4 regions of the Streptomyces sp. NBC_01176 genome follow, and region 3 is predicted to be linked to each of the others. Evidence: riboswitches for the same ligand, from Rfam matches in the RefSeq annotation. Region 3 holds a riboswitch; each other region holds the start of a gene.
What was found. A riboswitch is a leader RNA that binds a small molecule or an ion and turns the genes downstream of it on or off. The one in region 3 is predicted to bind cobalamin.
Positions count from the first base shown of each region.

Region 1: another riboswitch for cobalamin. It lies ahead of metE (5-methyltetrahydropteroyltriglutamate--homocysteine S-methyltransferase); the one in region 3 lies ahead of OG199_RS01480 (CbtB-domain containing protein).
Region 2: another riboswitch for cobalamin. It lies ahead of OG199_RS31585 (cobalamin biosynthesis protein); the one in region 3 lies ahead of OG199_RS01480 (CbtB-domain containing protein).
Region 4: another riboswitch for cobalamin. It lies ahead of OG199_RS38635 (CbtB-domain containing protein); the one in region 3 lies ahead of OG199_RS01480 (CbtB-domain containing protein).

Region 1 covers NZ_CP108600.1:9,142,137-9,149,610, reverse strand. The annotation lists gene OG199_RS39815 (methylmalonyl-CoA mutase family protein) at 1-445, shown strand, start outside; gene scpA (methylmalonyl-CoA mutase) at 445-2,616, shown strand; gene meaB (methylmalonyl Co-A mutase-associated GTPase MeaB) at 2,622-3,608, shown strand; cobalamin riboswitch at 3,837-3,987, shown strand; gene metE (5-methyltetrahydropteroyltriglutamate--homocysteine S-methyltransferase) at 4,171-6,495, shown strand; gene OG199_RS39795 (cysteine hydrolase family protein) at 6,581-7,138, opposite strand; gene OG199_RS39790 (MFS transporter) at 7,155-7,474, opposite strand, start outside.
Region 2 covers NZ_CP108600.1:7,292,183-7,299,656, reverse strand. The annotation lists gene OG199_RS31600 (lysozyme) at 1-535, shown strand, start outside; gene OG199_RS31595 (inorganic phosphate transporter) at 715-1,959, shown strand; gene OG199_RS31590 (hypothetical protein) at 1,972-2,196, shown strand; cobalamin riboswitch at 2,384-2,527, shown strand; gene OG199_RS31585 (cobalamin biosynthesis protein) at 2,633-3,604, shown strand; gene OG199_RS31580 (cobyric acid synthase) at 3,601-5,109, shown strand; gene cobN (cobaltochelatase subunit CobN) at 5,106-7,474, shown strand, end outside.
Region 3 covers NZ_CP108600.1:423,366-430,839, forward strand. The annotation lists gene OG199_RS01460 (caspase domain-containing protein) at 1-2,075, shown strand, start outside; partial or broken gene OG199_RS01465 (transposase) at 2,882-3,034, opposite strand; gene OG199_RS01470 (MarR family winged helix-turn-helix transcriptional regulator) at 3,246-3,707, opposite strand; gene OG199_RS01475 (CbtA family protein) at 4,179-4,937, opposite strand; gene OG199_RS01480 (CbtB-domain containing protein) at 4,957-5,172, opposite strand; cobalamin riboswitch at 5,210-5,350, opposite strand; partial or broken gene OG199_RS01485 (enoyl-CoA hydratase) at 5,424-5,633, opposite strand; gene OG199_RS01490 (enoyl-CoA hydratase/isomerase family protein) at 5,783-6,886, opposite strand; gene OG199_RS01495 (acyl-CoA dehydrogenase family protein) at 6,883-7,470, opposite strand; gene OG199_RS01500 (MarR family transcriptional regulator) at 7,419-7,474, opposite strand, start outside.
Region 4 covers NZ_CP108600.1:8,875,608-8,883,081, reverse strand. The annotation lists gene OG199_RS38650 (tetratricopeptide repeat protein) at 1-1,848, opposite strand, end outside; gene OG199_RS38645 (hypothetical protein) at 2,213-2,659, shown strand; gene OG199_RS38640 (acyl-CoA dehydrogenase family protein) at 2,685-3,875, opposite strand; gene OG199_RS38635 (CbtB-domain containing protein) at 4,001-4,222, opposite strand; cobalamin riboswitch at 4,259-4,402, opposite strand; gene OG199_RS38630 (histidine phosphatase family protein) at 4,545-5,144, shown strand; gene OG199_RS38625 (ferredoxin) at 5,133-5,615, opposite strand; gene OG199_RS38620 (nuclear transport factor 2 family protein) at 5,681-6,082, opposite strand; gene OG199_RS38615 (PadR family transcriptional regulator) at 6,167-6,730, shown strand; gene OG199_RS38610 (hypothetical protein) at 7,051-7,474, shown strand, end outside.

The sequences.
Region 1 (7,474 bases), 8.7 Mb from region 3:
CGCGCCACCGTCCGGCGGCCTCCCGCGTGTGCGGCGCGACGAGGCGTACGAGACGTTGCGTGCCCGCTCCGACGCCCATCTCGCGGCCACCGGCACCCGGCCGCGGATCTTCCTGGCCACCCTGGGCCCCGCCGCCGCCCACACCGCTCGGGCGACCTTCGCCTCGAACCTCTTCCAGGCGGGCGGCATCGAGCCGGTCACCGGGGAGCCCACCGCCGAGGCGTTCCGCGCCGCCGGTGCCACCGAGGTCTGCCTGTGTTCCAGCGACGCGCTGTACGAGGAGCAGGCCGAAGCGGCGGCCGGGGCGCTCAGGTCGGCGGGCGCACGGCATGTGTTCCTCGCCGGGCGCCCCGGGCAGTACACCGATGTCGACGCGTACGTGTTCGCGGGCTGTGACGCCGTGGACGTGCTCTCCACCACCCTCGACCGCATGGGAGTGTCCTGATGGGAATCCCCGACTTCTCCGGGATCGAACTGGGGACGCCCACCGTCGAGGGCGGCTCCGACGAATGGCGCGCCGCCGTCAAGGGCGCGTCCGGAGGCGACGACCTGCTCTGGGAGACGCCCGAGGCCATCGCGGTCAAGCCGTTGTACACCGGCCGTGACCTCGAGGGCCTGGACTTCCTGGGCACCTACCCGGGCATCGCGCCGTATCTGCGGGGCCCGTACCCGACGATGTACGTCAACCAGCCCTGGACGATCCGCCAGTACGCGGGCTTCTCCACCGCCGAGGAGTCCAACGCGTTCTACCGGCGCAATCTGGCGGCCGGTCAGAAGGGCCTGTCCGTCGCCTTCGACCTGCCGACCCACCGCGGCTACGACAGCGACCACCCCCGGGTGACCGGTGACGTCGGCATGGCGGGCGTCGCCATCGACTCGATCTACGACATGCGCCAGCTCTTCGACGGCATCCCGCTGGACAGGATGACGGTGTCGATGACGATGAACGGCGCGGTGCTGCCCGTGCTCGCGCTGTACATCGTGGCCGCCGAGGAGCAGGGTGTCCCGCCCGAGAAGCTGGCCGGGACCATCCAGAACGACATCCTCAAGGAGTTCATGGTCCGCAACACCTACATCTATCCGCCGAAGCCGTCGATGCGGATCATCTCCGACATCTTCGCCTTCACCTCCCAGCGGATGCCGCGCTACAACTCCATCTCCATCTCCGGGTACCACATCCAGGAGGCGGGCGCGACGGCCGATCTGGAGCTGGCCTACACGCTCGCGGACGGCGTGGAGTACCTGCGGGCCGGACAGGAGGCAGGGCTGGACGTGGACGCGTTCGCTCCCCGGCTCTCGTTCTTCTGGGCGATCGGCATGAACTTCTTCATGGAGATCGCCAAGATGCGGGCCGCCCGGCTGCTGTGGGCCAGGCTGGTCAAGCAGTTCGACCCGAAGAACGCCAAGTCGCTTTCCCTGCGCACACATTCCCAGACGTCGGGGTGGTCCCTCACCGCGCAGGACGTGTTCAACAACGTGACGCGCACGTGTGTGGAGGCCATGGCCGCCACCCAGGGCCACACGCAGTCGCTGCACACCAACGCCCTCGACGAGGCGCTCGCCCTGCCCACCGACTTCTCGGCGCGCATCGCCCGCAACACCCAGCTGCTGATCCAGCAGGAGTCGGGCACGACGCGGGTGATCGACCCGTGGGGCGGCAGCGCGTACGTGGAGAAGCTGACGTACGACCTGGCGCGCCGGGCCTGGCAGCACATCGAGGAGGTCGAGGCGGCCGGCGGCATGGCGCAGGCCATCGACGCGGGCATCCCGAAGCTGCGTGTGGAGGAGGCCGCGGCCCGCACCCAGGCCCGGATCGACTCGGGCCGTCAGCCGGTCATCGGCGTCAACAAGTACCGGGTCGACAGCGACGAACAGATCGACGTCCTCAAGGTCGACAACTCCTCCGTACGGACTCAGCAGATCGAGAAGCTGCGGCGGCTGCGCGCGGAGCGCGACGAGTCCGCGTGCCAGCACTCGCTGCGCGCGCTGACGGCGGCCGCCGGGGGCACCGGCAACCTGCTGGAGCTGGCGGTGAACGCGGCCCGTGCCAAGGCCACCGTCGGTGAGATCTCCGACGCTCTGGAGAAGGTGTACGGGCGGCACGCGAGCCAGATCCGTACGATCTCGGGTGTGTACCGCAACGAAGCAGGCGAGTCGCCGTCCGTGGAACGCACCCGCACCCGGGTGGACGCCTTCGAGGAGTCCGAGGGCCGCCGGCCGCGCATCCTGGTGGCCAAGATGGGCCAGGACGGCCACGACCGCGGGCAGAAGGTCATCGCCACCGCCTTCGCCGACCTCGGCTTCGACGTGGACGTCGGCCCGCTGTTCCAGACCCCGGCCGAGGTGGCACGGCAGGCCGTCGAGGCCGACGTGCACATCGTCGGGGTGTCCTCGCTGGCCGCCGGGCACCTCACCCTGGTCCCGGCGCTGCGGGAGCAACTGGCCGAGGAGGGGCGCGAGGACATCATGATCGTGGTGGGCGGGGTGATCCCGCCGCAGGACGTGCCGACCCTGCTGGAGATGGGCGCGGCGGCCGTCTTCCCGCCCGGAACGGTGATCCCGGACGCGGCGTACGACCTGGTGGAACGGCTGGCCACCGGTCTTGGACACGGCTGAGGCCCATGGCGATCGACCTCGACTCCTATGTGAAGGGCGTGCTCGACGGGAAGCGTGCGTACATCGCACGGGCCATCACCCTCGTCGAGTCGACCCGGGCCGACCACCGGTCCCTGGCGCAGGCCCTGCTGACCGAGTTGCTGCCGCACGGCGGCAACGCCCGGCGCATCGGCATCACCGGGGTGCCCGGTGTGGGCAAGTCGACCTTCATCGACGCGCTCGGCACGATGCTCACCTCGCTCGGGCACCGGGTCGCGGTGCTCGCCGTCGACCCCTCGTCGACCCGTACGGGCGGTTCGATCCTGGGTGACAAGACCCGGATGGAGCGCCTGGCGGTGGACCCCGCCGCTTTCGTACGCCCCTCCCCCACCGCCGGCACCCTCGGCGGCGTGGCGAAGGCGACACGGGAGTCGATGGTGGTGATGGAGGCGGCGGGCTACGACGTGATCCTGGTGGAGACGGTGGGCGTCGGCCAGTCGGAGACCGCGGTGGCGAACATGGTCGACTCCTTCCTGCTGCTCACGCTGGCCCGCACCGGCGACCAGTTGCAGGGCATCAAGAAGGGGGTCCTGGAGCTCGCGGACGTGATCACCGTCAACAAGGCGGACGGCCCGCACGAGCGCGACGCACGTTCCGCGGCACGGGAGTTGGCGGGCGCCCTGCGTCTGATGCACCCGGTGGACGCGGCCTGGACTCCCCCCGTGCTGAGTTGCAGCGCCCGGGAGTCGACCGGCCTGGACACCGTCTGGGAACGTCTCGAACAGCATCGCGTCCTGCTCGACTCGACCGGCCGCCTCGCCGCCAAGCGCCGCGACCAGCAGGTCGACTGGACCTGGACGATGGTCCGCGACGAGCTCCTCGGCCGGCTGCACGCGGATCCGGCGGTACGAGCCCTCACGCCTTCCCTCGAACGGCAGGTCCGGGACGGGGAGTTGACGGCCACGCTGGCGGCGGAACGCATCCTGGGCGTGTTCGGCGGCGCCGCCGACTGACTCGTCGCGCCACTCCGCCCGTCCACGACGGGGCCCGGCACCGTGTCCCTCGGGCGGACACGGTGCCCACCCGTGCCTCCTCGGACGGATCCTGCCGAGCCGTGGGCGACCGCGGCCAGTGTCCCATGTCACCGTCCGCGATGTGAGCCGCTCCCCGCACAAGGCCGCGTCGCCCTCTAGGGTGGCCGGTGCAGCTGGTTCGCCCCGTCCGCCAGGCGGGATGCGTCGTAAGAGGGAACCCGGTGGGAATCCGGGACTGCCCCGCAGCGGTGAGTGGGAACGAACGCCGTCATACGCACTGGGCCCGACCGGGTCTGGGAAGCGACGGCCAGTAGGTGGTGGCCCTTCGGGGAGACCGCGCCCGCGAGTCCGAAGACCTGCCCGTTGCCCGCGCGTGACCGTTCGCGCGCGGACATCCCGGTGACCTCGTGGGCGGGTCGGCGTACATACCGGCGGACGGCCGCGCCTCCTGGCGCGGGTCGACTCCGCCCGGTTCGTCACCCCTTCGCGCTCACGTCCCGCCGCCGGGATCTCAGGGAGACATCTCGCGAAGGAGATTTCCGTGACAGCCAAGCCCGCAGCCGCGGCAGCACGGTCCACCGTGTACGGCTACCCCCGTCAAGGCCCGGACCGTGAGCTGAAGAAGGCGATCGAGGGCTACTGGAAGGGCCGGACCACCGCCGCCGCCCTCCGGGAGACCGCCTCAGGTCTGCGCCGTTCGAACTGGCGCCACCTGGCGGAATCCGGCATCCACGAGGTGCCCACCGGCGACTTCTCGTACTACGACCACGTCCTCGACACCACTGTCATGGTCGGTGCCGTCCCCGAGCGGCACCGCAAGGCCGTCGAAGCCGACCCGCTCGACGGGTACTTCGCGATGGCGCGCGGCACCCAGGACGTGGCGCCGCTGGAGATGACCAAGTGGTTCGACACCAACTATCACTACCTGGTGCCGGAGTTGGGGCCGGACACGGTGTTCAGGACGGACTCCGCCCAGCAGGTCGGGCAACTCGGGGAGGCGATCGCCCTCGGTCTCGCCGCCCGGCCCGTCCTCGTCGGTCCGGTCACCTATCTCCTGCTGGCCAAGCCGGCGCCCGGTGTCGCCGCGGACTTCGAACCGCTGACTCTGCTGGACCGGCTGCTGCCCGTCTACGCCGAGGTGCTCGCCGACCTCCGCGCGGCGGGAGCCGAGTGGGTGCAGCTCGACGAGCCCGCCCTGGTCCAGGACCGTACCCCCGCCGAACTCAGCGCCGCCGCACGCGCCTACCGCGGCCTCGGCAGGCTGACCGACCGGCCGAAGCTGCTGCTCGCCTCCTACTTCGACCGCCTCGGCGACGCCCTGCCCGTACTGGCCAAGGCCCCGGTGGACGGCCTCGCGCTGGACTTCACCGGCGCGGCCGCCGCCAACCTCGACGGCCTGGCCGCCGTCGGCGGACTGCCCGGAAAGCGTCTGGTGGCCGGTGTGGTCGACGGCCGCAACATCTGGGTCAACGACCTGGAGAAGTCCCTCGGCACACTCGGCACCCTGCTCGGGCTCGCCGACCGGGTGGACGTCTCCGCCTCCTGCTCGCTCCTGCACGTACCGCTCGACGCGTCCGCCGAACGGGACATCGACCCGCAGATCCTGCGCTGGCTCGCCTTCGCCCGCCAGAAGACGGCGGAGATCGCCGTCCTCGCCAAGGGCCTCGCCCGGGGCACCGGCGCCATCGCCGCCGAACTGGCCGCGAACCGGGCCGACCTCGCCTCCCGGGAGTCCTCCGTGATCACCCGTGACAGCGCGGTACGGGCCAGGGTCGCCGCGGTCACCGCCGCCGACGGCCACCGCTCCCAGCCGTACGCCGAGCGGGCCACCGCCCAGCGCGCCGGCCTCGGGCTGCCGCTGCTGCCGACCACCACGATCGGCTCGTTCCCGCAGACCGCGCGACTGCGCACGGCCCGCGCCGACCTGCGGGGCCGCCGGATCGACATCGACGGGTACGAGGAGCGGGTCAGGAACGAGATCCGCGAGGTGATCTCCTTCCAGGAGGAGGCCGGTCTCGACGTACTGGTGCACGGCGAGCCGGAACGCAACGACATGGTGCAGTACTTCGCCGAACAGCTCACGGGTTACCTCGCCACGCAGCACGGCTGGGTCCAGTCGTACGGCACCCGCTACGTCCGTCCGCCGATCCTGGCCGGCGACATCTCGCGGCCCGAACCGATGACGGTGCGCTGGACGACGTACGCCCGGTCGCTCACCACCAAGCCGGTCAAGGGCATGCTCACCGGACCGGTCACCATGCTCGCCTGGTCCTTCGTCCGCGACGACCAGCCCCTCGGCGAGACCGCCCGCCAGGTCGCACTCGCCCTGCGCGACGAGGTCGACGACCTCGAGGCGGCCGGCACCCCGGTCATCCAGGTCGACGAACCCGCGCTCCGCGAGACGCTGCCCCTGCGCGCCGCCGACCGCGCCGCCTACCTGGAGTGGGCCACCGAGGCGTTCCGTCTCACCACCGGCGGTGTACGGCCGGAGACCCAGATCCACACCCACATGTGCTACGCCGAGTTCGGTGACATCGTCCAGGCCATCGACGACCTCGACGCCGACGTCATCAGCCTGGAGGCCGCCCGCTCCCACATGCAGGTCGCCCGGGAACTCGCCGCCCACGGCTACCCGCGCGAGGCCGGACCCGGGGTGTACGACATCCACTCACCGCGCGTGCCCAGTGCCCACGAAGCCGCTGAACTGCTGCGTACCGGACTCAGGGCCATCCCCGCCGAACGGCTGTGGGTCAACCCCGACTGCGGCCTGAAGACCCGCGCCTGGCCGGAGGTGCGGGCCGCGCTGGAGAACCTGGTGGCGGCGGCCCGCGAAGTCCGCGGCGACCTGGCGCCGACGGTTTCCTGACACAGGTGTGGCCGGGGCGGACCATCTCGGTCCGCCCCGGCCGTGCGCCGTTCCCGCAGGACGTTCGCCGGGCTCACCGGCCCGTTCACGAAGCGGCGTTGAGGCTGTCGGCCCACTCCTCGACGGTGGTGACCTCGCCGCGCCGGCTGAGGACGTCGTTCACGAGCGTGTGGTGCAGTGCGGTGTCGGGGTCGGCGCAGGCGTCGGACAGGACCGTGACCCTGTACTCGAGGTCGGCTGCCTGAAGGGCCGTGGACAGGACGATGCCGCCCGTGGCGATGCCGGCCAGGACGAGGTGGTCGATGTCCTGGACGGCCAGGATCTGCTGGAGGTTGTTGCCCGAGAAGGCGCTCACGCGGTTCTTGTGGACGACGATCTCGCCCTTTGCGGGCGCGACATCGGGGTGGATGGCGGCACCAGGATCGTCGGCGGTGAAGAGGTGCGACGGAAGGGAGCCGAAGATCTTGTTGCGGGGGTGGGCGTCGAGGTGGCCGGGACGCAGTCGCAGTGCCACGTGGATGACGGGGACGCCCGCGGCGCGCGCCGTGCCGAGTGCCCGTACGGCGTGCGGCAGGTAGTCGTCGGGTGTGTGGGCGACGTGGTTGAGCTGGAGATCCATCAGGAGGAGGGCGGTGCGGGGCATGGGTCTGCGCTCTCGTTCAGGTGTGGTGGGAGCCACCGGGTGGACTACGACGTCCGCGGCGCGTCGGCCGAGGTGTCCCGGCCGTCGCGCGGCCGAGCGTGCGGTCGAAGGCGGTCAGGAGGAGGTAGAGCACGCCCGCGCCGAGCATGACCCAGGCGAGGTGGTGCATGCCGCCGGTGTCCGCGCGCCGCCCGAAGGAGGCGGCCGTCGTGGAGGAGGCGACCATCGAGCCGACGTAGGCGAAGGTGCGCAGCAGGCCGGCCGAGGAGGCGGTCCGCTCGGGATCGGCCTGGAAGTAGACCGAGTTCTGCAGGGCCAGGCTGTTCAGTCCCTGCG
Region 2 (7,474 bases), 6.9 Mb from region 3:
CGAGTCCCACACCTACCGCAACCCCTATTTCGACCAGCAGTACAACGGGGCGTACGACGCGGGGATCCTCCGCGGCGCCTACCACTTCGCGCGGCCGGACAAGTCGTCCGGCGCCACCCAGGCCGAGTACTTCGTCCACAACGGGGGCGACTGGCAGGCCGACGGCCGGACCCTGCCGCCCGCGCTCGACATCGAGTACAACCCGTACAGCAAGCACAAGTGTTACGGCATGAGCAAGGCCGGACTCGTCGGCTGGATCCAGGACTTCAGCGACGAGCTGGAACGGGAGACGGGCCGCCGTCCGGTGATCTACACGACCGCCCACTGGTGGGACACCTGCACCGGGGACAGCCGCGCCTTCGCCGCGGACCACCCCCTCTGGCTGGCCCGCTACGACACCCCGGACGCGGGCGCCCTGCCGGGCGGCTGGTCGTCCTGGACGTTCTGGCAGTACGACAACAACGGGACCCTGCCGGGTGACCAGAATCTCTTCCACGGATCCATGGCCCGGCTGAAAAGGCTCGCGAAGGGCTAGCGGAGCCCGATATTCCGCCTTCGTTCGAACCACGGGCCACCCCTCCGCCAACCACACCGGCGCAAGCGGAGGGGCGATCCGTGGTTCGATACACCCCTAAGCCCGCCTCAGTTCATCTTCCGTTCACTCAGGTTGCCTACGGTCCACCTGCCACTGACGTCAAACAGAAGCCTGGGTAAATGGAACACATCACGCTCCTCCTCGGAATCGTGATCGTCACCGCTCTCGTGTTCGATTTCACGAACGGTTTCCACGACACTGCCAACGCGATGGCGACGACCATCTCGACCGGCGCTCTGAAGCCCAAGACGGCGGTGGCCATGTCCGCCGTGCTGAATCTCGTCGGTGCGTTCCTCTCCGTGGAGGTCGCCAAGACGATCTCCGGCGGTCTCATCAACGAAGAGGGCATACGCACCGAAGTGATCTTCGCGGCGCTCGTCGGCGCCATCCTCTGGAATCTGCTGACCTGGCTCCTGGGTCTGCCCTCCAGCTCCTCCCACGCACTGTTCGGCGGCCTGATCGGCGCCGCGGTCATGTCGGCCGGCTGGTCGTCGGTGAACGGCTCGACCGTCGTCACCAAGGTGCTGCTCCCCGCGGTCGCCGCGCCCATCGTGGCCGGACTCGCCGCGATGCTCGCCACCCGGCTGACGTACCGGATCGGCGACCGCGCCGACCAGAAGGCGACCGCCAAGGGCTACCGCGCCGGCCAGATCGCCTCGGCCGGCCTGGTCTCGCTGGCGCACGGCACGAACGACGCGCAGAAGACGATGGGCATCATCACCCTCGCCCTGGTCACCGGTGGTGTGATCGCCCCCGGCTCGAACCCTCCCACCTGGGTCATCGTCTCGGCCGGTACCGCCATCGCGCTCGGCACCTACCTGGGCGGCTGGCGCATCATCCGCACGATGGGCAAGGGTCTGACCGACCTCGCGCCGCAGCAGGGCTTCGCCGCCCAGACCAGCGCCGCGACGGCCATCCTGGCCTCCTCGCACATCGGCTTCTCCCTCTCCACCACCCAGGTCTGCTCGGGTGCCGTGATGGGCTCGGGCCTCGGCCGCAAGGGCGGTGTCGTCCGCTGGTCGACCGCGACCCGGATGTTCGTCGCCTGGGGCCTGACCCTGCCGGCCGCCGGTCTGGCCGGTGCCGCCGCCGAGTTCCTGACCAAGCAGGGCACCTGGGGCATCGTGCTCACCGGCGCGCTGCTGGTCGTCGGCGCCGGCGTCATCTGGAGGCTGTCCCGCCGTCAGCCGGTCACCGTCGACAACGTCAACGAGGCCGCCGCCGAGCCGGCCGGCATCGTCACCACCGCGATGGCCGCGGTCACCCCGCCCCCCGCGGGCCCCGTCACCGGAGACCTGTCCGGTGAACTGAAGACCACCATCCCGTCCCCGGACGCGGAGCCCACCCGCCCGGCCACGGTGTAAGGACAGAACAGCATGAACATCGACTGGGCAGCCCTCGGCTCCGTCTTCGGAGTCAGCCTCGTGGTCACCGTGGCCCTCGTCGGCCTCTTCACCCTCGGCATCGTCGGTCTCACCAAGCGCGAGTCCGCGTCCGCCCAGGGCGGTTCGGCCGCTCTCGCGGTCACCGGCGCGTACATCTGCTTCGCCGCGTGCGCGGCGGCGGTGGCGTACGGGATCTTCCTCATCGTCGGCAAGTGACCGCGCACGGGTGACCGTGCCCCGGCAAACAGCCTGAAACGGGCATCACTTCACGTGGGGTGCGGGACGGATCGCCGTCCCGCACCCCACGCGTATGCCGTCCCGCACCCCACGCGCACGTCCACCCCCGCCCCGCGCCATGTGGGCCTTCGCACACTCTCCCCTCGCAGGTCAACGGCAAGTTGACGGGTCCTGCAACCCGTGGTGGACTGCCGGAGCCAAGTACGGCGACAGAAGAGGAAGCCGGTGTGAATCCGGCGCGGTCCCGCCACTGTGACCGGGGAAGGAACTCCCCGGGAGCCAGGAACTCTCACCGCCGGTCTCGTCGAACCAGGGCGCGGACACCCTGAGTGAGGACATATCGCCATGCGCGGCTGCCCGTTGCGGGTCTTGATGAGTACGAGGGTTCCACTTCACCCCACGGCGGGCTGACCCCGTGCGTGCCGATCGCGTCTTCGCGTACGGCGCCGCCACCGGCCTTCTCGGCGACCTGCTGCTCGGCGATCCCCACCGGGGTCATCCGGTCGCCGCGTTCGGGCGGACCGCGGCAGCCGTGGAGCGGATGCTGTGGCGGGACCACCGCGGATGGGGAGCGCTGCACACAGCCGTCTGCGTCGGGGGCGCCGGCGCGCTCGCCGCGCTCGCGAGCCGTTGCGTACGTCGTTCCCGTCCCGCCTCCATCGCCCTGACCGCCGCGGCCACTTGGGCCGTCCTCGGGGGCACCTCCCTCGGGCGCGAGGCGCGGGCCATCGGGGCCGCGCTCGACGCCGGTGACGTCGGGGCCGCCCGCGCGCGGCTGCCGCACCTGTGCGGACGCGACCCCCAGGCACTGGACCGCGACGGCATCGCGCGCGCCGTCGTCGAGTCCGTCGCCGAGAACACCTCCGACGCCGTGGTGGGCGCCCTGGTGTGGGGAGCGGTCGGCGGTGTGCCCGCACTGGTCGCGTTCCGCGCCGTGAACACGCTCGACGCCATGGTCGGGCACAGATCCGCCAGGTACCTGCGCTACGGCTGGGCCTCCGCCCGCCTCGACGACGTCGCGGGCTGGCCGGGAGCACGGCTGACCGCGGCGCTCGCCACCGTCGCCGGCGACGACCCGCGCGGGGCGGCGCGCGCCTGGCGCACCGACGCCCGCCGGCACCCGAGCCCCAACGCCGGGCCCGTGGAGGCCTCGTTCGCCGGATCGCTCGGGGTGCGGCTCGGCGGGACCCTCTCGTACGCCGGCCGCGTCGAGCACCGGCCCGTCCTCAACGACGGTGGGCGTGCCGTGCGCGTCGGCGACATCGAACGGGCCGTACGGCTGTCGCGGCGCGTCGGCTGGCTCGCCCTCGGCGTGAGCGCCGCGGGACGACTGCTGGCCGGACGGCTGCTCACCAAGGGACCTCTCACGAAGGGGCGTACGACATGAGTGGCGGTCTCCTCGTCGCCGGGACCACCTCCGACGCCGGCAAGAGCGTCGTGACCGCCGGGATCTGCCGGTGGCTGGTGCGGCAGGGCGTCAAGGTCGCGCCCTTCAAGGCGCAGAACATGTCCCTGAACTCCTTCGTGACCCGCGAGGGCGCGGAGATCGGGCGCGCGCAGGCCATGCAGGCGCAGGCCGCCCAGGTGGAACCGACCGCGCTCATGAACCCCGTCCTGCTCAAGCCGGGCAGCGACCGGAGCAGTCAGGTCGTGCTCATGGGCAGGCCGGTGGGCGAGATGAGCGCCCGCGGCTACCACGGCGGCCGGCAGCAACAGCTCCTGGGCACCGTGCTGGACTGCCTCGCCGAGTTGCGGGGCACGTATGACGCGGTGATCTGTGAGGGGGCCGGCAGTCCTGCCGAGATCAATCTGCGGCGCACCGACATCGTGAACATGGGGATCGCGCGCAACGCGCGGCTGCCCGTGCTCGTCGTCGGCGACATCGACCGCGGAGGCGTGTTCGCCTCGTTCTTCGGGACGGTCGCGCTGCTGTCCCGCGAGGACCAGGAGTTCGTCGCCGGGTTCCTGGTCAACAAGTTCCGTGGCGACGTGTCCCTGCTGGAACCCGGGCTCGACATGTTGAAGGACCTCACCGGACGCCGTACGTACGGAGTCCTGCCCTTCCGGCACGGCCTCGGGATCGACGAGGAGGACGGCCTGCGTGTGTCGCTGCGCGGTGCCGTGCGGGAGTCGGCGGTCGCCGAACCCGCCGGCGAGGACGTCCTGCGCGTCGCCGTCTGCGCGGTCCCGCTGATGTCCAACTTCACGGACGTGGACGCGCTGGCCGCCGAACCCGGCGTCGTCGTGCGGTTCGTGGACCGGGCCGCGGAACTGGCCGACGCCGACCTGGTCGTCGTGCCCGGGACCCGGGGCACCGTGAAGGCGCTGGCGTGGCTGCGCGAGCGGGGCCTCGCGGACGCGCTCGCCCGGCGGGCCGCCGAGGGCCGCCCGGTGCTGGGGATCTGCGGCGGCTTCCAGCTCCTCGGGGACCACATCGAGGACGAGGTCGAGTCGCGGGCCGGCCAGGTCGACGGGCTCGGACTCCTCCCCGTCCGCGTGCGGTTCGCGCGCGAGAAGACCCTCGGCCGCCCGGCCGGCGAGGCGCTCGGCGAACACGTCGAGGGGTACGAGATCCATCACGGCGTCGCCGAAGTGACCGGTGGCGAGCCCTTCTTGGACGGGTGCCGCGTGGGTGCCGTCTGGGGCACCCACTGGCACGGCTCGCTGGAGTCGGACGGCTTCCGGCGTGCCTTTCTGCGCGAGGTGGCGGCCGCCGCGGGCCGCCGCTTCGTACCGGCCGCCGACACGTCGTTCGGGGCGCTGCGCGAGGAGCAGCTCGACCGGCTCGGCGATCTGATCGAGGAACACGCGGACACGGACGCGCTGTGGCGGCTCATCGAGTCGGGCGCGCCGCAAGGACTGCCTTTCATTCCACCGGGAGCGCCCGCATGAGCACAGTGTTGTTGTTGTCGACCGCCGACACCGATCTGCTGGCGGCCCGGGCCTCCGGCGCCTCGTACCGGATCGGCAACCCGACCCGGGTGGAGGTGGGCGAGGAGCTCCCCCGGCTCGTCGAGGGCGCGGACGTCGCCGTCGTCCGGCTGCTGGGCGGCAAGCGTGCCTGGGAGGACGGGCTCGCCGTCCTCAAGGCGTCCGCTGTCCCGACCGTCCTCCTCGGCGGCGAGACCGTCCCCGACGCCGAGCTGATGGCCGAGTCGTCGGTGCCGGCCGGTGTGGTGGCCGAGGCGCTGCGCTATCTGGTCGAGGGCGGTCCCGAGAACCTCACCGAGCTGGCCCGGTTCCTCTCCGACACCGTGCTGCTCACCGGCGAGGGCTTCGAGGAGCCGCGCAGGATGCCCGAGTACGGCGTCCACGGCGAGCGCCCCTTCGTCGAGGGCCGCCCGACCGTCGGTGTGCTCTTCTACCGCGCCCACCAACTGGCCGGCAACACGGCCTTCGTCGACACGCTGTGCGACGCGGTCGAGGCACGCGGCGCCAACGCCCTTGCCGTGTACTGCGGTTCACTGCGCGGCGCCGACAGCGGCCTGTACGAGATCCTCGGCAGAGCCGACACGCTGGTCGCCACCGTGCTCGCGGCGGGCGGCACGCACGCCTCGGAGGCGTCCGCGGGCGGCGACGACGAGGCCTGGGACATCGGCGCGCTCGCCGACCTCGACGTCCCCGTGCTGCAAGGGCTCTGCCTGACCTCGTCGAAGCGGGCCTGGGAGGAGTCGGACGCCGCCCTCTCCCCCATGGACGCGGCGATGCAGGTCGCCATCCCTGAGTTCGACGGGCGGCTCATCACCGTGCCGTTCTCCTTCAAGGAACAGGGCCCCGACGAGGTCCCGGTGTACGTGGCCGATCCCGAGCGGTCCGCGCGCGTCGCCGGAATCGCCGTACGGCACGCGCGGTTGAGGCACAAGCCGAACGCGGAGAAGAAGCTCGCGCTCGTCTTCACCGCGTACCCGACCAAGCACTCACGGGTCGGCAACGCGGTGGGCCTCGACACACCCGCCTCGGCCGTACGGGTGCTGGACGCGCTGCGGGACGCCGGGTACACCCTCACCGACTACCCCGACAACGGCGACGAGTTGATCCACCGTCTCATCGCCGCCGGTGGCCATGACGTCGAATGGCTCACGGAGGAGCAGCTGGCCGCCGCACCGGCGCGGGTGCCGCTCGCCGACTACCGCGCGTGGTTCGACCGGCTCGACCCCGGGCTTCGGGGCGGCATGCTGGAGGCGTGGGGCGAGCCGCCGGGCAACCTGTACGTGGACGGCGACGACATCGTGCTGGCGTCCCTGCGGTTCGGGAACGTCGTCGTGATGATCCAGCCGCCCCGCGGCTTCGGCGAGAACCCGATCGCGATCTACCACGACCCGGACATGCCGCCGTCGCACCACTACATGGCGGCCTACCGCTGGCTGGAGAACAGTTTCGGCGCGGACGCCGTCGTGCACATGGGCAAGCACGGCACGATGGAGTGGCTGCCCGGCAAGGGACTCGGGCTCAGCGGCGGCTGCGCGCCCGACGCGGTGCTCGGTGAACTCCCGCTCGTCTACCCCTTCATCGTCAACGACCCGGGCGAGGGCACCCAGGCCAAGCGGCGCGGGCACGCCACCGTCGTCGACCACCTGGTGCCGCCGATGGCGCGCGCCGACACCTACGGCGACCTCGCGAAGCTGGAGCAGCTCCTCGACGAGTACGCCCTCGTCTCCGACCTGGACCCGACGAAGGCCCCGGCGGTCCGCGCGCAGATCTGGACCCTCGTCAAGGCGGCCGAGCTCCACCACGACCTGCACGTCGACGACCAGCCGGACGACGGCGACTTCGACGCGTTCGTGATGCACATCGACGGCTATCTCTGCGAGATCAAGGACGTGCAGATCAGGGACGGTCTGCACATCCTGGGCGGCGGCCCGGAGGCCGAGCCGCGCGTCAACCTGGTCCTGGCCGTGCTGCGCGCCTCCCAGGTGTGGGGCGGCGCCGCCAACGCGCTGCCGGGTCTGCGGGCCGCTCTCGCCGAACACTTCGGCCTGTCCGAGAAGGAGTTGCTGGGCGAGCCCGGGGCGCCGGTGAAGGTTCCGGCGGAACTGACGGACCTCGTCGGGGGCCCGGCACGGACGGGCGCCGACGCGATCGACCTGCTGGAGCAGCTGTGCCGCCGCGCGGCCGAGGGCATGGAGGAACGCGGCTGGGACGGCGCGGCCGTGCCCGCCCTGGTGCGCGAGGTGCTGGGCACCGAACTCCCGGACGCCGTCGCGGTGCTGAAGTTCGCCTGTCGCGAGGTCGTGCCGCGTCTGGCCCGGACGACGGA
Region 3 (7,474 bases):
ACGAACGCGGACTGGGCGACGAAGCCCTCCCCGTGCTGCGCACCCTGGTTACAGAAAACCCCGATCCCGCATACGTACCCGTAGCGGACGCACTGCTGGAGAGCGGCTTCGCACCGACGGCGTACGCCCTGTATCTCACTCTCCCAAAAGAGTTTGCCGCGTCCCGCTCGCCGGAAGCTGCAGCAGCGCTGCTGCGCACGATGGCTGATTCGGGAGCAGACGGCCAGGCGAAACGGCTACTGGAGTCGCTGCTCCATGCAACCCGAGCCGGCGAACGGGTCCGCTGGGCCCTCGCGCTGCGGACCGCGGGGCTCGACTGGGCCGACGAGAGCACCGGAAAGCTCCTCGGTTCCGCGAGCGCCAGTGACGTCCTGCGGGTCATGTCGGCGATCCGCCGCGGTCGCCCCGCCGATCTGCTCTCGGTTGCACGCTGGGCGACTACCACGCACCGGGACGCGAATGAAGTGGTGCGCTTCGCAGCCGCGCTGCGTCAATTCGGCCTTCCGTTGGACGCCATACGGCTCCTCACCGAAAACGTAGACACAGGACCCGAACGTGCGGCCGCCCTTGTCGCTTCGTTGCGCGCAGAAGGACGGGAAGAAGCCACCAAGCTTCTGGCTCGAGCCGACGCCAGTACGGTGCCGGACCGGACGATGCTGGCCGCCGCTCTGCGCGCACACGGCGCCGAGCAAGATGCTGCTCAAGTGCTCGCCAGGGTCCTGGAAAGCCCCCTGGGAGAACTACTCCCCGGGCTGGCCGTGTTGGCCGGCGAAGTCGACGTCGAAACGCTGCACGCCCACCTCGCACCAGAAGCCCGAGGTGACCATACGGCAGCAGTAGTTCGCGCCTACTGGTCCCACGGACGTGAGGTTGATGTGATCCGACTGCTGGATCTGATCGCGGAACGCGAGTCCCCTCTTCTGGAAGAGACCCTGACAGCCCTCAACCCTGACACGGTGGAGTGGAGCGATTCCCCCGCCAAAGCACCTCCGTATACAGATGGCTTCTCCCGAAGCTGGGCGCTCAGCTTTCACAACTTGGAGTTCCCCGACCCCCTCGCCAAGGCGCTCCCGTATACGAGCGACTTGGTCCGGAGAAGGGCGGTCGCCCATGCCGCCTCCGAGCCGGCGCCGACGAATCTAGGCACCGTCGTCTCCGAGAGCCTGATGAGTATTTCCCTGCCTGAGCTGCTCACATGGCTGGAAGTAGTGAGGCATCCCGCCTGGACACCTAGAGAAAGCCTGCGACAGCCGGACGAGCGCGACTGCTCAACTGCTAGGCCAGGGCTCGCTCCATGGGATCGGCCGTCGTCACATCGCCAAGTGGTCTGGATGCTGGGGGTAACGCTGAGCAGACGCGAAGACGCATCGTCGCTGCTTGCGGCTCTGCTGGAATCTGGAATGAGCGGCAAACCCCTCTGGGCGGAACTGCGAACCCTTATGGAATCGGCCCCGCATGAGCAGGCGTTGGCTGTCTACCGACTTCTGTCAGAAGAAGGTCATCACTCCCAGTCGCTCGTCCTGGCCGGCCTTAGCGAACGCAAGGACCTGTCCTCCATGCTCCCGTCGCTCCGTAGCGCGGGTCTCCGGGCGGGGGACGCGATGCGGATGCAGAGGGCGGCCAGGAACCCCCGAAGACGTTCGCTGAGCCAGGCGGTCCAAGGAGCCCTGGCGGACGGCCTTGCCAGTGAGTTCGAGTACACCTACACCGGCACGGTCAATAAAGGCAGGGCTGCGTTGCACCATGCAGCCAAAACGCTGACGCCCCGGGAACTGGCCGATCTACTGGCTGAGTTGTCGGACAAGGGCAATGAAGCGGCCCTGACCTGGGTCATCACGGCTGCGGTCGAACGCGAGCCCTTGGAGGACTGGCTGCCCGCCGCGCTGGCAGTGCTGGGCGGATACCAGCTCGATGATCTCGCCCTTCAACTGGTGCGCGCGGCAGTCCGTCGCTCCCGAGCCTGGGAGGTAGCAGCCACGGCGGAGATCCTGCGCGAGGACGGCATGGATGAGCACGCACTCATGTTGGAGAAGGCCAATCGCTCCGGCAGGCTGACCCGTTGGCTCAACCGCTGAACCAACGAGTGCGCGCACGGTAGGCAGTGAGACCTCGAGCCCGTGCTGGGTTGACGTGTGCAGGCCCTGCAGGACGCGGTTGCCGGTGGACGACGGCACGGCACATAGTCAGCATCCGGGCTAGCCCGCGGTGCGGAATCCACTGTTCGGGCTTGCCGTGGTTTGCCGATCTCCACCTACTCGGAGTCGGATCAGGACGGATTCACCGCTGCGGGCAGACGCACGGTCGCCGTCTGGCCGTTCAGATTTTGGCTGACCGGGGCTGGCACGCGATCCATAGTGGCAGCGATCTGGCAACAGTGGCTGGCTGCCTCGTCGATCAGGGAGATGTCGTTGTCTGGAATCCTGCGGACTGGAGCCAAGCGGCGGTCTCATCGCAGGTTGGCGCCGGCAGACGGAGCCATCCGCAGCCAAATCGGCTGCCAAGGTCAGTACCGGCCCGGTGCCTGGAGCAAGTCGCTGCGGCTTTTGGGTGTGTTGGGTGATCGCGCCAACCTTTGCTGACGCTCATCTGTTTCGACGCGAATTTCAGTACGGATGGTGCGGGGGTTCGCGGTGGGAGAAGGAAACGGGAAACAGCATCGATTGCCTCCGGCGCGGGGACCACACCCCACAGCCGTCGCCCTACGGATCGGCTCGAATCACCCCGCGCGCATCCGTACCGCCCGACGTAGGAGCCTTACTGTTCCTCACAAAGCCGTTGGACGTGGCGATGGGTGATCAGGCAGACGGCGAGTCCGAGGAACGCTTCGTGGATGTCGTCGCGGCGTTCCCAGCGGATGCGCAAGCGGCGAAAGCCGTGAAGCCAGGCGCCGCCAGCACGTCAGCCCCGACCCGAAGCCCAGCTCCTGAGGCAAGTACTCCCACTGGATGCCGGTGTGCAGGACGAAGAGAATCCCGCACAGTGCTTGCCCGTTCGGCACTCGAGGTCTGCCCTCGACCAGCTTCGGTGCCGGCATGGGCACCAACGGTTCGATGAGCGACCACAGTTCATCCGACACGATCCACGGCCGCGACTGACGTTTCCCCACGACCAGACCGACGAGCAGACAAGCCCACAGTCACGCGATCAGCAGCTTTTGTTAGAGCCAGTAACGGAGCGGGGAAATCGCAGGCGCTGCCCACGTGGGAGCGCCGATCGTTTCGTGGCAGGCAACGCCGTGAAGGAGATCAGAACTCACGCTGGTCGAGTCTTTTCACCATGGCTTCGTTCTGCCGCACCAACGCGGGCAGGGACTGGTAGTCGAGTTGGTCGATGACGCGGTCAGGGGCACTCGCCAGGTGCCCCTGGCCGGGATAGGCGGCCTGGAGGCGCTCTTGTCCTTCCGGGGTCAGGGAGGCCACATTGCCGCGGCCGTCGCCCTGGCAGCGTCGCTTGACCACCTGTCCCCGCGCCTGGAGCATCTCCACGATGCGGGTGATACGGCTGGGCGACAGCGCGCTGGCCGCGGCGAGGTCGGCCATCCGTAGTTTCTGGTTGTCGGCTTCGGAGAGGTTCATCAGGACGACGTACTCGGTGAGTGTCAGCCCCGTGGACCGCAGCAGGTCGTTATCCATGGAGCGCGGCAGAGCGACGACGAGACACGTCAGGGCGCGCCAGAAGCGTTCTTCGTCGGCGGTCAGCGGGATCACGTCTCTCAACGCGCGTAGACTTTACGTGCTTCCGCAAGCAAGCTCAAAGAGTGTCCAGGCACCAGTTTCCCCGGCAGTCTTCGGTGGAACGGTCGCGCGCGGATCGGCCGGGTCCGCGCCGCGGCCGACTGGCCCCGGTGGCTTTGGACCAGGAGCGCGAGTGCGCCGTGCAGGCACGCCGAGTCCGATCAGCCGCTCCTACTCCTCGGGAGTCAGCGCCACCGCCTCGCGGCCACCGAGTCTGACGTGCCGCGGTTGCGTTCGCCCGGGCCCTCCGCCCCCTGTCCCTCGCTGTCGCCCTCGTCGCTCCTGTGTAATCGGGGAGTCATAGGAGTCGTTCACCTGTTGGCAGGTCGTGGATTTCGGGAGAACGCGCAGAGGGCCCCCGGACGGTTCCGGTGGGCCCTCTGCACGTGACAGCCCGCTGATGTCTCAGCGGGCTTCTCGGTACGTCAGCACTGCGTGAATGCGTCAGTTCGGTACGGGAGTTGCTCCCGCGGACACGGCCGCCGCCGGCCGCGGGGCCAGCAGACGCTGTGCCAACTCCCCGAAGACCAGACCGAACCCGGTCCACAGGGTGAGCTGGATGGCGAGGGCCGAGGTACGGAACCGCCACAGCAAGGTGGCCGGGAAGTCCTTCGGGACCTCGTTGATGACCGGAAGGAACTCGTACGCGATGCCGATCACGAGAGCGAAGAAGACGATCGCGGCGACGGTCGCGTACCAGGTGCCCCAACGGGGTGCGAGCCACTTGCCCAGGATCACGGCGGCGATCGCGAGCAGCACACTGAGCACCATCATCAGGAAGTACAGCGTCGTGCGCTTGCCGATGGTGTCGGGGTCGCCGACGGACGGCGGGTTGGCCGGGTACTTCAGGAACGGCACGACGTACACCGCGAGCAGCGCGCAGCCGGACAGCAGCAGCGCGGTCGCGCGCGGGCTGAAGCGGCCGACGCGGCCGAGTGCGAAGCAGTACGCGAGGGCGGCGATGCCGCCGAAGGCGACGCCGTAGATCAGTACGCCGGTGGCGAGGCCGCCGGTGGACTGAAGGCTACGGCTGACGATCTCCACCTCGTGCCCGTGTGCCGGGGCGTGGGCCTCTTCGAATCCGATGGCGTCGTCGACGCTGGGCTCGCCCAGGAAGTAGGCGACGACGAGGGCCAGCACACCGGCGGCGAGGCCGGCGAGCATGCCCCGCACGAGAAGGTTTCTGACGGTTGCGGAGTTCATGGGTGCGCGGTGTCCCTCGTCAGTGGCAGGGGAAGCCGAGGAGGTGGCGGGCGTCGTGCACCCACTCGTGGACGTCCTCGCCGGAGACGACGGAGGTGGCGCCCTGCTCGGCGCCGACGAAATAGAGCAGGACCAGCATCAGGATGCCGAAGAAGACCGCCCAGGGGACGATCGTGCCGATCGGCAGCTTGGCGGGGATCGGGGTGGCTGTCGGCGGAGCGACGGTCTGCGCCATGGCAGGACCTCCTCGGGAGTTCGCGTCCCATCTCGGTGGTGCACAGGACGACGGCTGCGGGTCTGACTTGCGAAACCCCCTGAGGAGAGGCCTCGTTCACAGTGGCGCGACCGTGCCGGATTTCCACCGGCTTCCGCCATGCCGTCGTCGATATCGCACTGACCGTACCGCGTGTCGGGTTCATGGCCAAGACCGTCCCGGCTGCCGTGATCTTCGTCTCGCCGGGTCACACGGCCGGTGTGACCTGTGGGTCAGTGGTGGGTGCGGGGTGCCGGTCGCTCCTCGGCGAAGGCGCTCCTGCCCTCCTTCCGGTCGGTGGTCGCGAACACCGCGTGGACCGGGGGCCGTTCGGAGCGGACGCCCTCGGTGAGCGTCGTCTCGAAAGCGCGGGCGACCGCTTCCTTCGCCCTCTCGGCGACCGGCGGCGACATGCCCGCCACGGTCCCGGTGACGGCGTCCGCCGACGCGGCGCGTCCGACACCCGAGCCGGCCGCCGTCCTGAGGGAGCCGCCGACCAGGCCCTGGCCGCGTTCACGGTGGCCCGCCTTGGCCACGTCGGCGGCCGTGGAGCCGCCCGTCTGCCCCAGCCCGGTGAACGCGACGGCCCTGCTCACCAGGGCGCCTCCTGCGTGGTGTCGGGTGCGGCGAGGCCGAGTTCACGCTCGCCGAGCGGGGCGAAGAAGCGTGCGACGTCCGCGTCGGTGACCTCGGCGAGCGTCGACGGCGACCAACGCGGGTCGCGGTCCTTGTCGATGACCTGGGCCCGGATGCCCTCCACCAGGTCGGGTTGGGTGAGCGCCGCGCAGGAGACGCGGTACTCCTCGTCGAGCACCTTCTCCAGTGAGCCGGGCCGGCGGGCTCCGCGCATGGCGGCGAGGGTGACCTTGAGGGCGGTGGGTGACTTGCTGAGCAGCGCCTCGGCGGCCTCCTTGGCCGCGCTGTCACCGTGATCCAGCAGGCGGCCGACGATCTCCTCGACGGTGTCGGCGGAGTAGCAGGCGTCGATCCAGCGCCGTGCTTCCGCGAGGCTCCCGGGCGGCGCGGGCATGACGTGGCGGCCCAGGACCTCCCCTACCGGCGCGTGGGCGAGGTCCTGGACGAGTCGTGGCAGGGACTCGGACGGCACGTAATGGTCGGACAGCCCGCACAGCAGGGCGTCGCCCGCGCCGACCGGCACTCCGGTCAGCGCCAGGTGTGTGCCGAGTTCGCCGGGCGCGAGGGCGAGGAGATAGGTGCCGCCCACATCCGGGACGAAGCCGATACCGGTCTCGGGCATCGCGATCCGGGAGCGCTCGGTGGCGATCCGTACGCTGCCGTGTGCGGAGACACCGACGCCGCCGCCCATCACGATGCCGTCCATCACGGCGACATACGGTTTCGGGTAGCGCGCGATACGGGCGTTGAGCCGGTACTCGTCGCGCCAGAAGGCCTTCGACGCCGTGCCGTCCCCGTTCCGGGCGTCGTCGTGGATGGCGCGGATGTCGCCGCCCGCGCACAGGCCCCGCTCCCCCGCGCCGGTCACGACGACGGTCTTCACGGCCGGGTCGTGTTCCCAGTCCGTGAGCGCGGAGTCGATGCGGCGGACCATGGTGTGGGTGAGGGCGTTGAGCGCCCGGGGCCGGTTGAGGGTGAGGTACGCGGCGTGCCCCTCGGTGCGCAGGAGCACGGGGTCGTCGGCGCCGGTGACCGCCCGGGAGTCGTGGGCGCCGGTCATCCGAACGCCTCCGTCAGGCCGCGGGTCACGATAACGCGCATGATCTCGTTGGTTCCTTCCGGACTTTGGTGGACACGGGGGTCTCGGACGATCTTCTCGGTGCCATGGTCGCTCAGGCGGCCGTACCCGCCGTGCGGTTGCCGTGCGCGGTCGACCGCGGAGTACCCGGCGTCGATGGCAATCGCTTGGCCCTGACGCGAAGGCGGGGTGCTCGCACATCGCCGCGGTCCGGAGCCCCGGCCGCCGGCGGACCAGCGCGCGGGTGACGGGCGGTTCGGCGGCCCTGCCCGTCGGCCTGGGCGGCCGCAGCCGTTGCGGACACCCTCGTCCTCGCGGCCGAGCAGTCGGTCGCGGGCAACCTGACACCGCACATGCGACGCCTCGGTCCCGCCGCGCACAGCATCTCGACACCGACACCGACACCGTTTCGACACCGACACCCGTGTCCGCGGTCCGGAACGAGGTGGGGCGTCGCCGTACTCACTCCTCGGACGGAGCGGAGACTCCCGGCCGGCCCGGGCGGAGCGCGTCGTCATCGGGGAGCTATGCGCTCCAGCACCCGGGCGGCCGCGGCGATGTCGCATCCCT
Region 4 (7,474 bases), 8.5 Mb from region 3:
GTCGCGGTACACCTCCAGTGCCTGTTCGCTGCGACCGAGCCGGCCGAGACTGACGGCGACCTCGTAACGGGCGGAGAGCGTGTCCGGGTGGTCGGGGCCGAGGGCACGTGCCCGCGCCCCTGCCACCTCCCGGTAGGTGCTCAGCGCCTCCGGCCACCTTCCCAACTGGCCCAGTGCGTAGGCGACTTCGTAGCGGGTGAGAAGAGTGTCGGGGTGGGCCGGACCGAGCACCCGCGCGCGGGCGTCAGCGACCCCGCTCGCCATCCGGTAGGAGTCCTCCAGGCGGCCCAGCCTGCTCAGGTTGAAGGCGAGGTTGTGCCGGCAGCGCAGGGTGTCCGGATGGTCGGGCCCCATGGCGTGTTCCCGGGCGGCGAGCACGGACGTGTAGGCCTGGTGCGCCTCGAAATGACGGCCCAACTGGCCCAGGACGTAAGCCGTTTCCTGTCGGGCGGCCAGGGTGTCGGGGTGGTCGGGGCCCAGCACCCGCTCCCTGACCCGGGCCACGTGCGCGTAGGCGTGCAGCGCGTCGGCGGCCCGGCCGGTGCGGCTGAGCGTGAAGCCGACCTCGTACCGGCTGGCGAGCGTGTCGGGGTGGTCGGGGCCCAGCAGGTGCTCCCGTTCGGCGGCGACCGCGCGGTGCACCTCGCCCGCCTCGGTCCACCGGCCGAGCCGGCCCAGACTGAGTCCCGCGTTGTGCCGCCCCGCCAGGGCGGTGAGCAACTCCGGTGACGGCGTGGGCCGTTCGGTGCGGTCCGGCGGCGCGAACTCCGTCGTCGACGGGCGTACGGTCCACTCGCCGGTCAGTCCGGCCGACGCGTCCGGCGGCGTGGCGCGCAGCCCGGCGCCGGTCGCCTTGTGGCCGGTGGTCATGCCCCGCGTCCAGGAGGGCAGCACCGGGTCGCGGGTGGGTGGCGGCTCGGCCGCGGACGCCAGGATCCGCTGGTCTGGGGCCGGCCGGCGGAGTACCGGCGACAGTACGGTCTGCGCGTGCACCGGCGTCGTACGGCCCTCGCTGATCCGGCGGCCGAGCTCGCCGGCGTCCCGCGGCCGCCGATCCGGCTCCTTGGCCAGCAGGTCCAGGATGATCCGCTCGACGTACTCGGGCAGCTCGGCCCGGCGCCTGCGCGGTGGCTCGGGAAAGGTGTCGCGGTGGCTGATGAGGACCGCCCACGCGTCGTCGAGGTCGAACGGCGGTGCCCCGGTGGCGATCTCATAGAGCACACATCCGAAGGAGTACAGGTCGCTGCGCCGGTCGACCTCGGCACCGCTGATCTGCTCCGGCGACATGTAGTGCGGCGTGCCCATCGCGATACCGGTGCCGGTCAGCCGGGCCGTGAAGTCGATGTCGTGGCCGAGCCGGGCGATGCCGAAGTCGCAGATCTTCACGGTGCCGTCGGCGAGCCGCATGATGTTCGCCGGCTTCAGGTCCCGGTGCACGATGCCCTGTTGATGGGTGTAGGCGAGCGCGGCCGACACCTGGTCGGCGATGTCGACGACGTCGGCGACCGGCAGCGGATGCCGCTCGTTGTCCTCCAGCAACTGACCGAGGTTGTGTCCCGCCAGCAGCTCCATGACCAGGTACAGCACGCCGTCGGACTCGCCGAAGTCGTGCACCACGGTCACCCCGCGGTGCTGCAGCGCGGCGGCCACCCGGGCCTCGCGCCGGAATCTCTCCCGCAGGACACCGGTGAAGGACGGGTCGTGGTGCGGGCTGAGGGGCTTGAGGCACTTCACGGCGACCTGTCGCCCCAGCGACTCGTCGCGGGCGCGCCACACCTCGCCCATGCCTCCCCGCCCGATCAGATCGAGCAGTCGGTACCGGCTCTGGAGCAGCCTGGTCTCCGCCATCTCGTGCGATCGCCCCCGTCGCTGCTCGCCGCGCCCTCCCCTGGCCCGTCCAGTATGGCGAGTTATCTGCCGACTTTGTACGGCACCCGGCGCGAGCGGGGGCGGCGCCGCGCCAGGGCGTGCAGCACGTGCGGGGACGGGTGGTGCCGGCGACGACGTACGGGGACGCAGCGCAGTACGGTGCCCGGGAAGCGCACCGCACGGGACGCTCGAACGGGCCGAGAAGGGCGGGACCGCCGCGGCATCGGGGCGTGCGCTCAGGGCGTTCAGACCGGTCACCCCCGAAACCTGACCCGGCTGGTGCCCGTCGAGTGCCCCGGACGTACCGGCAGGGCTGTCGGTCGTGGGTGCCAGAATCGGTGGCATGACGCTGTGCGACTACTTCTCCGCCGCTGACGATCAAACCGCCGTCGCCGTGGGGGAATCGCCCGGGGGTCCGGGCCCGGCCGCGCTGGACGTGGTCTCCCTGAAGGGCGTCGACCCGGTGGTCGCCCTCGCCCGGCTCGAGGCGATCGCGACGGACTGCGGCTATGAGGAGGCCGGTCGGCGCCCTCGGTCCGGGCAGCTGTTGTCCGAGCCGGACGGCGACGGCCCGCTCGTGTTCAGCCTGTCGGACACCCTGGTGGCGGCCCTCGCCACCGCGGCTCGAGGCGACCTCCGGCGCTTCGCGGAGTCGTGGTCCACGACCGACGAACTGCGGCAGAACCAGGTCGACGCCGAGACGGCGGCCGTCGCCCTGGAAGCCCTGGCCGGCCTGGCTCGACGCGCTCAGCCGGCCGGCCTGCGCCTGTACTGCTGGTGGGCGCTGTGAAAGGCCGGGCTTCCGCAGAGGCAGCTCAACGCCGTACCCGTGGCATCCCCAGCCCGATCCACGAGATGATCTCCCGCTGGATCTCGTTGTTGCCGCCACCGAAGGTGAAGATCACCGCCGACCGGTAGCCGCGTTCCAGTTCGCCGTGCAGGACGGCGCCCGCCGAGCCCTCCTTCAGGACACCCGGCACCGCGACGATCTCCATGAGCCAGGCGTACGCGTCCCGGCGCGCCTCGGAGCCGTACACCTTGACCGCGGAGGCGTCCTGCGGGGTGAGGGTGCCCTGCTGGACGGCGTTCACCATCTGCCAGTTCAGGAGCTTCATGGCGTCGAGCCGGGTGTGGGTCTGCGCGAGCCGGCGGCGCACCCAGGGGAGGTCGACGACCCGGCGGCCGTCGGCGAGCTTGGTCTCCATGGCCCAGCGCTGGACGTCGTGCAGGGCGCGGATCGCCATGGTGCCGTGGGCGGCGAGGGTGACGCGTTCGTGGTTGAGCTGGTTGGTGATCAGCCGCCAGCCCTTGTTCTCCTCACCGACCCGGCGGGAGACGGGGACGCGGATGTTCTCGTAGTAGCTGGCGGTGGTGTCGTGCGAGGCGAGGGTGTTGATGAGGGTGCAGGAGTAACCGGGGTCGGAGGTCGGTACGAGGAGCATGGTGATGCCCTTGTGGGGCGGGGCGTCCGGGTCGGTGCGGACGGCGAGCCACACCCAGTCGGCGGTGTCGCCGTTCGTCGTCCAGATCTTCTGCCCGTTGACCGTGTAGTGGCCGGTGGTCTCGTCGCCCTCGCGTACGGCCCGGGTCTTCAGCGCGGCCAGATCGGTGCCCGCGTCGGGCTCGCTGTAGCCGATCGCGAAGTCGATCTCGCCGGAGAGGATCCTGGGCAGGAAGTACCCCTTCTGCTCCTCGGTACCGAACTGCATGATCGTCGGGCCGACGGTGTTCAGCGCCATCAGGGGCAGCGGTACGCCCGCCTGGGCGGCCTCGTCGAAGAAGATGAACTGCTCCATGGGCGTGAGGCCGCTGCCGCCGTACTCCTTGGGCCAGCCCACACCGAGCCGGCCGTCCGCGCCGAGGCGGCGGATCGTCTCGCGGTAGAACCGCTTCTGCGCCGCCGGGTCGCCGTACCGGGCATAGGCGTTGTCGGGCACCAGCTCGGCGAAGTAGTCGCGCAGTTCGGTCCGCAACCGCTGCTGCTCCGGCGTGTATTCGAGATGCACGGCGCCTCCTGGCTCCCCAAGGCGGGACCTGACGGCGCACACCGTAGAACGTGTTCCAGAAATAGGGAATGGCGGTGACATGCGAGAGGGGGCGCCCAGCCGGGCGCCCCCTTCTGCCCGAGCCGTCAGTGGCAGGGGAACCCGAGGAGATGGCGGGCGTCGTGCACCCACTCGTGGACGTTCTCACCGGACACGAGGGAGGTGGCGCCCTGTTCGGCGCCGACGAAGTAGAGCAGGACCAGCATCAGGACACCGAAGAAGACCGCCCAGGGGACGATCGCACCGATCGGCAGCTTGGCGGGAACGGCGGTGGGGGTGGCGGTCGGCTGGGCGACGGACTGCGCCATGGGGCAGTACCTCCTGGGGAACTCGCGTCCCGTCTCGGTGGTGCACAGGACGACGGCCGCGGGTCTGACTTGCTCGACCTCCGCCGCCCCGGGGAGGGGTGGCGTGCGCTGGGCATACAGTGGCGCGACCGTGCCGGACTCCCACCGGACTTCCGCCGAACCGTCGTCAATATCATCCAGACCGTACCGCGAAGCCCGGGCCCGGCCAAGGGCGCGTGGCAGGAGCGCAGTTGCGCGCCGGGGCCGGTCAGCGGGGGCGGATTCCCGGTTCCGGCAGGGGACTTGGGCACGGGTGAACACGACAGCGCACGAGAGTGAACGTATGACGAGCCGAGTGATCTTGATCTCAGCCGCGATCGGCGCGGCGCTGCGGGAGGCCCGCTTCGACGAAGGGGGCCGGGTGGAGGCCGCGGGGCTGCGGCTCGCGCGGGCCGCCGCGGGCGCGGTACCCGGCGCGGAGCGGCTGTGGGTCTCCCCCAGCGTGCGGTGCCGCGAGACCGCTGACGCGCTGGGCCTGGACGCGGTGCTGGACGTACCGGAGCTGGCCGGTCTCGACGTGGGCCGATGGCGGGGCGCGACGCTGGAGGAGGTCAGCTCGAAGGAACCGGAGGCGGTGGCCCGGTGGCTGGCCGATCCTCGTGCGGCACCGCACGGCGGGGAGTCGGTGCGGGCGTTCTGCGACCGGGTGGCGGGCTGCCTCGACACGGCCGCGCAGGTGACGGGCCGGACCGTCGCCGTGGTGGAGCCGGAGGTGGTACGGGCCCTGGTGGTACGGGTGTTGGGCGCGCCGGAGTCGGCGTTCTGGCGGGTCGACGTACCGCCCCTGACCGCGACCGAGTTCAGCGGTCGCTCCGGACGCTGGAACGTACGCGTCGGACGGCCGCTCGCCCCGTCGACGGAAGCGGCCGGCTCAGACGGGTAGCAGGGTCGCGAGGAAGTCCGTGCAGGCCTGGGCGCACGCGCGACAGGCCCGTGCGCCGGCCTGCGCGCCGGGACACCGGTCGAAGACGTCCGCGCACTCACGGCAGACGGACCGGCACCACTCGACCTGGACACGGATGCCGGCCTCGCCCCGGGGGTGCTGCCCGTCCAGGACGAGGCAGGTCGCGTCGCACACCTCGGCGCACATGAGGCCCATACGCCGCGCGAGTTGCCGCACCTTGGGTCCGTCGGGATCCATGCAGCTCGCCCGCAGCGCGCAGGCGCGGGCGCACTCGACGCAGGCCTGTGCGCAGTCGAAGCGGTCTTCCAGGAAGCGGATCGGTTCCTGGAGGCGGGTCGGTTCCTGGAGGCGGCTCGGTTCCGGGAGGCTGACCGGTTCCGAGGAGCGGACCGGTCCCCGCTCGGGTGCCGGCGCGGTCGTCTGTTTCGCCTTCGTCTTCGTCGAGGTCACCCGGCGCGGGTAGCCCCCGGGAGTCGCGTCAAACCCCGCGTGGACGGCCGGCGCCGGGGCGCGGCTCACCGGCCCGCGGCGTCCGCCGCCTCCCGCGAGATCCGCTCGAACTGCGCGCCCATCGCCTCGGAGAGCGCATGGGCCGCCGAGAGCGGGCGGACCATGACCATCAGGTCGTCGATCCTGCCGTCCTCGTCGAAGTGCAGGAAGTCGCAGCCGTTGATCTCCTTGTCGCCCACCTTCGCCGTGAAGACCAGCGCGTGGTCACGGCCGTCGGCACCCGCGATCTCCCGTACGTAGCGGAAGTCGGTGAAGACGCGGGTGACCCCGCGCAGGATGGCCGCGGTGATCGCCTTGCCCGGGTACGGCTTGAAGGCGACGGGGCTGGTGAACACGACGTCGTCGGCCAGCAGCTCCTCGACCGCGGCGAGGTCTCCGGCCTCCACGGCCTTGCGGAAGGGGTGCATCGGGATCCCTGCTCTCATAGTCAACTAATTGAATAGGTGCGTAAGAGATTAGTCGCGGGGGTGTATGCCGTCTAGCCTTGGCCCATGGCATTGCGCAACGCGGTCCTCGCCGCGCTCCTGGAGGGTGAGGCGTCGGGATACGACCTGGCCAAGGAGTTCGACGCCTCGGTGGCCAACTTCTGGATGGCGACCCCGCAGCAGCTCTACCGGGAACTCGAGCGGATGACGTCCGAGGGGCTCATCGAGGCCCGGCTGGTGCGGCAGGAGCGACGCCCGAACAAGCGGGTCTTCTCCCTCACCGCGGCGGGACGCGTCGCCCTGCGCGAATTCACCGCCGACCCTCCGAAACCCACCGCCATCCGCGACGAACTGCTGGTCAAGGTCCAGTCCGTCGACGCGGGCGACGACGCGGCCGTACGGGCGGCGATCGCCGAGCGCCTGGAGTGGGCGCGCGCCAAGCTGGCCCGCTACGAGCGGCTGCGCGCGCGACTGCTGGACGGGCGCACCGAGGACGAGTTCCTGGCCCGCGCGGAGCGTGTGGGCCCCTATCTCACCCTGATGCGGGGGCGCTCCTTCGAGGAGGAGAACATCCGGTGGGCGGAACGGGCCCTGGACATCCTGGAGCGGCGGGCCGCGGTGCGCCCCTAAAAGAGCGCCTTGTCCCGTCGGGTGCGTTCGGCAGACGTTTGGTCAGCGGAATGGGCTGGGACCGCCGAGGCCAGAGTCGTGGTGCGGAATCCGCGTGAACCAGGTGGTCGACGCGCTGGTGATGCGATGTTCTTCCGCCGCGCCCGTGACCAACAGCCGGATGCGCTACATCACAGGCTGAAACCCAGTGGCTTGCGAATGCACCGGGGAGCGGATGAGGTTCGCGCCGTGGGCGTGCGGGGAGGAGGAGTGGCGTCGGCTCGGGTGTCGGAGAGCTAGGGTCGCTTCGGTGACCTGCTTGGCGAGTTGAGGGGTTGTCCGTGGCAGAGCTTGTCCGTCGGCAGCACGTGGATGCCTACGTGGGGTACCACGCTTTCGGGCTCCAGGAGAGCGACGACGCAGACCTGCCGGTTCCCTTCCCGGACGACTTCGACTTCGACGTCTTTCTCAGCGCCCGTCCCGGGCGGCTGGACATCACCAGCGGCGGCCACACGCACACCGCCGCAGTCAGCGTGGAAGTGTGGGACGGCCCCCCGCCCGAGCAGGACCTGTCTGACTGGGACGAGCAGGCCGAGGCCGATTTCGAGTCCATCAGCGGTGAGGTCGCCGTGTGGTCCATGCACACAGGCCGCAGCGACGAGCTCATTACGCTGGCGGACTCCGGCGGTTCGTGGCGGGTGCGCGTCAGCTGCGTCGGCCGGGCCGCCGCAGCCGCTCTGTCGGAGGGCGAGGGCACCGGGCTGG